2 regions of the Sphingobium sp. DN12 genome follow, and region 2 is predicted to be linked to the other one. Evidence: riboswitches for the same ligand, from Rfam matches in the RefSeq annotation. Region 2 holds a riboswitch; the other holds the start of a gene.
What was found. A riboswitch is a leader RNA that binds a small molecule or an ion and turns the genes downstream of it on or off. The one in region 2 is predicted to bind thiamine pyrophosphate.
Positions count from the first base shown of each region.

Region 1: it holds a riboswitch for thiamine pyrophosphate, as region 2 does, so the genes downstream of both, thiC (phosphomethylpyrimidine synthase ThiC) here and ACI6S0_RS00805 (TonB-dependent receptor) in region 2, are expected to answer to the same signal.

Region 1 covers NZ_CP173717.1:4,201,416-4,205,833, forward strand. Annotated here, with positions in the region: gene ACI6S0_RS19935 (prolyl oligopeptidase family serine peptidase) at 1-1,970, opposite strand, end outside; gene ACI6S0_RS19940 (hypothetical protein) at 1,991-2,275, opposite strand; TPP riboswitch at 2,384-2,493, shown strand; gene thiC (phosphomethylpyrimidine synthase ThiC) at 2,548-4,418, shown strand, end outside.
Region 2 covers NZ_CP173717.1:163,229-167,646, reverse strand. Annotated here, with positions in the region: gene ACI6S0_RS00810 (phosphotransferase enzyme family protein) at 1-370, opposite strand, end outside; gene ACI6S0_RS00805 (TonB-dependent receptor) at 373-2,667, opposite strand; TPP riboswitch at 2,697-2,806, opposite strand; gene ACI6S0_RS00800 (glutathione S-transferase family protein) at 2,890-3,564, shown strand; gene ACI6S0_RS00795 (hypothetical protein) at 3,569-4,207, shown strand.

The DNA of each region.
Region 1 (4,418 bases), 860 kb from region 2:
TAGTCTTTCAGCCGCGCGGCGAACTTGCGCGCATGCTGTGGCCCGACCCGGTCGTCCTTGGTCGTGGTCCAGATATAGGGCGTGGGATAGGCCACTCCCTTGCGGATATTGGCATAGGGCGAAATCTTCTCGAGGAACGCCTTTTCCTCGGGCACCGACACGCTGCCATATTCATCGACCCAGGACGCGCCGGCCGCGATCTGTTCATAGCGGATCATGTCGAGCAGCGGCACCTGGATCACCACCCCGTTCCACAGCTCGGGATGCTGGTTGAATTCCACCCCCATCAGCAGCCCGCCATTGGACCCGCCATAGATGCCGAACTTCTGCGGGCTGGACAGTTTGCGCGCGAAGATATCCTGCGCCACCGCCGCGAAATCATCATAGATGATCTGGCGCCTGGTCTTGAGGCCCGCCTCATGCCAGGCCGGGCCGAACTCGCCGCCGCCCCGGATATTGGCCAGCACGAAACTATTGCCCCGCTCCAGCCACAGCTTGCCGGTGATCGCGGCATAGCTGGGCGTCATCGGCACCTCGAAGCCGCCATAGGCGGTCATGATCGTCGGCGTGCTGCCGTCGGGCGTCATCCCCTTCTTGTGGACGATGAAATAGGGAATCTTGGTCCCGTCGCTCGACACCGCCTCGAACTGTTCGACCACAAGGCCCGCAGCATCGAAGCGCGCGGGCATCGCCTTCACCTGCACAGGCTTGGGATCAGCCGCGTCCATCGCCCACAGCGTCGTCGGCGCCAGGAAGCCTGCGACGCTCAGATAGAGTTTGTCGCTCTTGTCGGACGCGGCAACCGTGCTGATCGTCGCATTGTCGGGCAGGTCGACCGGCTGCGCGGTCCATCCCGTGGCCCCGCGCGCATAGACCCGCACCCGCCCGCGCACATTGTCGTTGAGGCTCAGCACGACCCGATTCTGCGTCGCCACCACTCCGTCGATCGACTGGCGCGGTGTCGGCGCGAACAATATCTCGGGCGTCAGCACCCCGCCCTCCTGCAAGGTATTTAGCGCCACGCTTGCCAGCGCCCCCGCTGGCACGGTCACGCCGCCGCTGGTCCAGGCTTCACTGGTCTGGATCAGCACCTGCCCGTCGACCATGCCCTGCAGCTGGCTCTTGGCCGGCAGCGCCAGCCGCTTCGTCCCCTGCGCCGTCAGCAGCCAGGTCTCGTTGCCGAAGAAGGTGACGCCGCGAAACAGGAAGGCCGCCCTATTGCCCTGTCCATCGCTCAGCAGGATCGGCATCGACATCAGCTGGTCGCTCGCCGCGCCGCGAAACACTTCCTGCGCGTCCTCCAGCCTCTGCCCGCGCTTCAGTGTCTTGATGACAAAGGGATAGCCCGACTTGGTCAGGCTTTCCGCGCCCCAGTCGCGCGACAGCAGCAGCCTATCCTTGTCCAGCCATTCGGCATTCTGCTTGGCGTTGGGAATGTCGAACCCGCCCGGCACGAACTTGCCGTCGATCAGGTCGAACTCGCGCAGCCGCACCGCATCCTCGCCGCCGTCCGATAGCGCCAGCAGCGCGATCCGTTCCTCGGGGTCGAGGATGGTCGCGCCCTTCCACACCCATTTCCTGCCTTCCGCCTTCGACAGCGCATCCAGGTCCAGCACGGTCGTCCAGCTCGGCGACGCCGCCGCATAATCGGCCTCGGACGTGTATCGCCACACGCCCTGCGGATGGTCGGCGTCGCGCCAGAAATTATAGATGCGACCATGGATCAGCATCGGCATGGCGATCCGGTCCTTGGCCGATGCGATCGCCAGCGCGTCTTTGAAATAGCCGGCATAGCGCGGATCGCCCTGCAGCGTGGCGACGGTCGCCTTGTTCTCCGCCTCCACCCACTGCATTGCGCGCGGCCCGGTCCAGTCCTCCAGCCAGACGAACGGATCGTCGGCAGGCGCGGGGGCGGGCGCAGCAGCGCCGGTCAGCAGGGCAGCAGAAACCATCGTCAAAAACCTCTTCATTGTGCCCCCCCTCATTGTCCTCAATCCTGCGCGAGCTGTCCCCGCAGGTAACGCCGCCGCAACACCGCCCCCGCCACCAGCAGCGGCAGTGCCGCGGCGCAGGCGACCAGCCCCAGCAGCATCGGCGACCAGCCCATCAGGCTGTGAACGCCAAAGGCCGAGGGCAGGATCAGCAGCAGTGCGCCCAGCGTCAGCAGCCACAGCCCCCAGCGCCGCGGCCGCACCGCCACCATCCGCATCTCGTGCCGCAACGCCTTGCGCCGGGCCTTCTCGGAATCGGGATGGGGTGGCTGGCTGTTCCGCACGATCGGCCTCTTGCTGGATATCCTTCCAATTATGGTCTCCATCGCCCCGGCGCAAGGCGATCGGCTCGCGAAGGGCTTCCCCTGCCGCCGCGCTTGCGCTATCCATTGCCCATATCCCCGGGGGACCGTCCGCAGACGGTTGAGAGGCGGCTTTGTGGCCGCGACCCGCTGAACCTGATCCAGTTGACACTGGCGTAGGGAGGGAAGCGCGTTGTGCCACTCATCCCGTGACACCGCCCGCACTCTCTTTCCGCCTGAAGGAGAGAGAAGTTATGGCAGACGTCCCCGCCCGCACCGAAATGCGCGTCACGACAGGCCCGATTCGCGGCTCGAAGAAGATCCATGTCGGCCCGCGCAAGGTTGCCATGCGCGAGATTCATCTCGAGCCGGGGAGCGGCGAGCCGCCTGTCCGCGTCTATGACACGTCCGGCCCCTATACCGATCCGGACGCGCATATCGATATCATGGCGGGCCTCCAGCAGCTGCGTCGTGACTGGATCCGCGAGCGCGGCGATGTCGAGGAATATGATGCGCGCGAGATCAAGCCGGAGGATAATGGCCTCAAAGGCCCCGATCGTTCGGGCGGCGTCCAGCCCTTCCCCAATGTCGTGAAGCGCCCGCTGCGCGCCAAGCCCGGCGCCAACGTCTCGCAGATGCACTATGCCCGCCGCGGCATCATCACCCCGGAAATGGAATATGTGGCGGAACGCGAAAATCTCGGCCGCGCCCGCCTCGCCGAATATGTCCGCGACGGCGAAAGCTGGGGCGCGTCGATCCCCGACTATGTGACGCCCGAATTCGTCCGCGATGAGGTCGCCCGCGGCCGCGCTATCATCCCGTCCAACATCAACCACCCGGAATCCGAGCCGATGGCGATCGGCCGCAATTTCCTGGTGAAGATCAACGCCAATATCGGCAACTCGGCCGTCGCATCCGACGTCGCCTCCGAAGTCGACAAGCTGGTCTGGTCGATCCGCTGGGGCGCCGACACGGTGATGGACCTCTCCACCGGCCGCAACATCCACGACACCCGCGAATGGATCATCCGCAACTCGCCCGTGCCGATCGGCACCGTGCCCATCTATCAGGCGCTCGAAAAGGTCGGCGGCATCGCCGAAGACCTGACCTGGGACATCTTCCGCGATACGCTGATCGAACAGGCCGAGCAGGGCGTCGACTATTTCACCATCCATGCCGGCGTGCGCCTCGCCTACATCCCGATGGCGGCCAAGCGCGTCACCGGCATCGTCTCGCGCGGCGGGTCGATCATGGCGAAATGGTGCCTGGCGCACCACAAGGAGAGCTTTCTCTACGAGCATTTTGGCGAGATCACGGAGATCATGAAGGCCTATGACATCGCCTATTCGCTGGGCGATGGCCTGCGCCCCGGATCGATCGCCGACGCCAATGACGAAGCGCAATTCTCCGAACTCTACACGCTGGGTGAACTGACCCACCGCGCCTGGAAACAGGATGTGCAGGTGATGATCGAAGGGCCGGGCCATGTCCCCATGCACAAGATCAAGGAGAATATGGAAAAGCAGCTCCAGGTCTGCGGCGAAGCGCCCTTCTATACGCTCGGGCCGCTCACCACCGACATCGCGCCGGGCTACGACCATATCACTTCAGGGATCGGCGCGGCGCAGATCGGCTGGTATGGCACGGCGATGCTCTGCTACGTCACGCCCAAGGAGCATCTGGGCCTGCCCGACCGTGACGACGTGAAGGTCGGCGTCGTCACCTACAAGCTCGCCGCCCACGCCGCCGACCTGGCAAAGGGGCATCCGGCCGCCAAGGTCCGCGACGACGCGCTCAGCCGTGCGCGTTTCGAGTTCCGCTGGCGCGACCAGTTCAACCTGTCGCTCGATCCCGACACGGCCGAACAATATCATGACCAGACCCTGCCGGCCGAAGGCGCCAAGAGCGCCCATTTTTGCTCGATGTGCGGCCCCAAATTCTGCTCGATGAAGATCACGCAGGAAGTGAGGGATTTCGCGGCGAAGAAGAACCAGCCCGCCGACGGCTTCCTGGCGGCGGGCCTGACGGGCGCCGAAGTCGCCGAAGCCAGCAAGGCCGCGGCCTTGAAAGGCATGGAAGAGATGAGCAAACTCTTCAAGGAAACCGGCAGCGAACTCTATATGGG
Region 2 (4,418 bases):
CCTGGCGATGCAGCTCATAGCTCCATTCGCCCAGCGCCATCGCGCTGGCACCACCGGTCGCGCGCAGCACATCGGGCACCGCCAGTCCGGCACCACGCAGATGCGCCATATAGCCATGCTCCTCGGCCAGCGCCGCCGGCGTCCGCAAGCGCTGGTGATGCCGCTTCAGGAACAGCGGGCCGCGATCCGTCTCGACCAGCGCCGCCGCCGAAAAGGGGCGCGGCGAATGCCAGGCCAGCGCCGCCAGCCGGCCTGCGTCAGGGAAGTGGGCTAGCACCGCCGCTGCCTCATCCGCCGTGATCGCCGGCCAGGCCGGCGCCTCCAGCGCCAGCCCCATGCCATGGACCAGATGCGGAGCGGCGGCACTCATCGTCAGAAGGCGCGCGACAGCGTCGCCACCACGGCGCGCCCGCTGCCGACATAATAGGTCGGCGCCGAACCGGCGATCAGCGTGCCGTTACGCCCGACCGTGTCCTGCGCATTGGTGCTGATCGAATAGACGCCCGACAGGACGCGCGGATTTGTGACGTTGATCGCGTTGATGCGCAGGTCCATCACCTGCGCGTCGATCAGCCCGGCCAGATGCACGCCGACCGACAGGTCCAGCGTGGCATAGCCCTTGATGCTCTCGTCATTCATGAAGGTCGCATATTGGCGGCCGACATATTTGAGCGCGCTGCTGCCGAACAGCCGGCCATCATCATAGGTGCTGCCCAGCGCGAACTGGAAGCTGGGGGCCGACACCGCCCGCTTGCCCCTGGTCGGCAGATAATCGCCGTTGATCGCCAGATCGTCGTTCAGCCGCGTGTGCAGATATTCGGCCGAGGCATAGATGCTCATCCCCTTGGCCGGACGATAGTCGATCTCGCCATCCAGGCCATAGCTGCTCTGGCTGCCGGCGTTGATGGTCGAATTGACCAGCGCGCCGCCGCTGTCGATCACCGTCGCCACCTGGCGGTTGCGGAAATGATAATGGAAACCGGTCAGCGAGAAGGACAGGCTGGGGCCGATATAGCGATAGCCCAGCTCCTGCGAGATCGAATATTCATTCTTCAGCGCATTGGTGCCCTGGCTCACCAGTTCGCCGCCATAATAGCTGTTGTAGAGCGCGAACTCGTTGGGCGTGCGGAAATTGGTGGTGATGTTGGCGAACAGCTGCTGCCGGTCGTCCAGCTGATAATGGATCGCCGCCCGCGGCAGCGCGGCAAAGCTGTCGATCCGCACCGTCGATTGCGGGCCGGGCAGATAATTGCGGCCGTTGCGCAGCAGGTTGACGCCCTTGAAACCGATGTCGATGCCAAGCTTGGGCGTCACCGCAATGCTGTCAGCCAGGAAGAAGCCCTTGGTGACCGTCTCCGTGCGCTGATTCTCATAGGCGAGCAAGCGCCCGTCGGCGGTGCGGATCGCCTTGTCCTGATAGCCCCACTGGTCGACCGGGCGGCCATCGGCATCGATCGACGTATAGGATTGCGTCACCCGGTCGGTGCCATAGTCGAACCAGAGGCCGGCCACGATCCGATGCGCGCCGGCCTGCAGCGTCAGCTTGCTGACGTCGCCGACGCGGAACTGCTTGCCGGTCCAGTTGCCCATTACCGTAGCGACGCCCTCGACCGCGCCGGGCAGGTCGATCGGCTGGGTCAGTTCCTCGGTGCCCAGATAATTGCCGGTGGTGGCGAGCTGCGTGCCATAGGGCGAATTGCCATGGCCCATCTGCAGATAGGCGCTGCTGTCGAAGCTCAGCGTGTCGCTCAGCTTCAGGTGGACGGGCGCCGCGACATAGAAATTGCGGAACGGCGCGCGATAGAGGCGCCAGTAGTTGGTATTCCCCTCGCTATAGGTCTCGTCGAAATTATAGCCGCGGCCAGAGGCTTCCCAGTCCGTCTTGCTGGGGCTGGGATAGGTCGATGTCTTGGCGTCATTGAAGGAAAAGGCGATGCTCGCCCGGTTGCCCTCGCCCCATTCGTTCAGCAGCTTGGCATCGATATGCTGGCGCTGATCATGGCCCGCCCCGCGCCAGTTGTCGGCACGGTTGTTGGAATAGGAAATGAAGGCCTTCAGCCCGGTCGATCCGATCCGTCCCGTGTCGATCCGCGCAAAGACGCGCCGCTCGTCATAGGAACCGACCGACAGGTTGACGAGGCCGCCCGCCTCCGCCCTGGGATCATCCAGCGTCAGCGACAACAGGCCACCTGCCGCCGCCACCACCGGCGAGTCAATGTCTGCCGAGCCCTGCGCCAGCATCACCTGCCGCACATTCTCCGCATCGGCGAATTGGGAGGGATAGGCATAATAATAGCCGATGTCGTTCTGCGGCGCGCCTTCCATCAGCACGCCGATCTGGTCCTGGCCCAGGCCGCGCAGCGTCAGGCTGGACGATGCCGACAGGCCATAGGGGTCGCTGGACGAGACATTGGCGCCGGGCAGCAGGTTGACCAGCTGGAAGGCGTTGAGCGTCGGCGCCTGCTTGATGATGAAGTCGGTGGAGATCGCGCTGACCGCCTTGGGCGCGCTCTGATCGGGCAGCAAGCCTTCGGGGTCGGGATGGCCGACGACCTGGATATTGGTCGACTGGTCCAGTTCATCCTCCGCCATCGCGGGCGATGCAATCATCAACAGGGCCAGCGTCAGGCAGGCGCTTCCAACATGGGGCAATCGGGCAGTCTTCATCTCACGTCCACTCCACAGGAGGGACGACGGACCTGCCGCCTTGCCCTCCCTACGCCGGTATCAGCCGGATCAGGTTCAGCGGGTCGTGGTCTGCTGACCACCTCTCAGCCGCGCATGAGCGGCCCCCCGGGGATGGCCGCCCCTTAGGCGTTTCGACGCGAAGTGGAAAGCCCTCTCTATCGGCTCTCGACTTATCGAAGCCCGCCCGGCTAAGACATGGCCATGATGAAGCTGTTCATTGGCAACAAGGCCTATTCGAGCTGGTCGCTGCGCGGCTGGCTGGCGTGCAAGCTCTCCGGCCTTCCGTTCGAGGAAGTGGTGGTCCCCCTCTATGACGAGGAATGGGAAAAGCGTCGCGAGGGCGATGAGTTCGCCCCCTCCTCCGGCAAGGTGCCGATCCTGTGGGATGGCGACGACATCGTCGTGTGGGACAGCCTGGCCATCGTCGAATATCTCAATGAAAAGACCGGGGGCGACCAGTTCTGGCCGACCGATCCGGGTGCCCGCGCCATGGCCCGCTCGATGGCGGCCGAAATGCACAGCAGCTTCGCCGCGCTCCGCCGCGAGCACAGCATGAACATCCGCCAGATCTATGATCCGGTCCCGCCGTCGGAGGCCGTCGCCCACGACATCAGCCGGATCATGCAGCTCTGGGCCCAGGCCCGCGCCCGCTATGGTGGCGAGGGCGACTTCCTGTTCGGCGAGTTCGGCGCCGTCGACCTGATGTTCGCGCCGGTCGTTACCCGCTTCATCACCTATCAGCTGCCGGTCGCCCGCTTTGCCGAAGCCTATATGCGCGCGATCATCGCCCATCCCTGGATGCAGGAATGGATCGGCGAGGCGCAGGCGGAGGAATGGGTGATCGACAAGTTCGAAGTCCCGCCGCAGACGGCCTGACCCGATGAGCGACAGCCCCGAGGCCAAGCAGGAGACCCGCAAGGAGGAAGCCGCCCGCATCCGCCGGCGCTGGATCACGCTGGGTGAGTTGCTGGCGGTGGCGGCGGTGCTGATCTCTGCCCTCACCCTCTATCTCAACTGGGCCGACAAGAAGGACGAGCGCGCCAGCAAGGCCGCCGAAAGCAGCAAGGCCTCCGCCCGCGCCGCCCGGCTGGTGCTCAACGCTTCGGCCGATGGCGATAGCCGCCTGACGCTCAAGCCCGCCGATCCCGATCAGCTGGTGCAGAGCCAGACGATCCATTTCCCCAGGGCGCTCGGCATCGCACCGGTCGACACCACCGGCGAACCGCGGATCGAGGCCGGCTGGTTCGAGGATGCGCTGAAAAAGGCGCGCAACGCCGCCAAGCTGCCCGACGACAGCATCGGCGACGAGAAACTGCCGGTGACCATCGTCACCCAGTTCGTCGTCAATGGCGACACCCACAGCGATTCCGCCGTCTACGACATCGGCTATGGCATCGCCGGCAAATGGCTGTCCGGCCATAAGCTGACCCTGCGCGGCCTGTCCCTGGTCAGCCACGCCCAGGGCGCCGACGCCCAGGCCCAGATCGACGCCCGCTGGGCGCGCCAGACGAAAGGCTAGGGCTGCGCGCTCGAAACATCGACCAATCGCGGTCATTCCTCCCCGGCACGGGGAGGTGGCAGCGCGAAGCGCTGACGGAGGGGCAGGCGCCCTCTAACGCCGCGCTATCCGGCCTGTGCCCCTCCACCATTTGCTACGCAAATGGTCCCCCTCCCCGTACCGGGGAGGAATGGCGGGAAACCACCCAAATCCGTCATCCTGGCAACAAAAA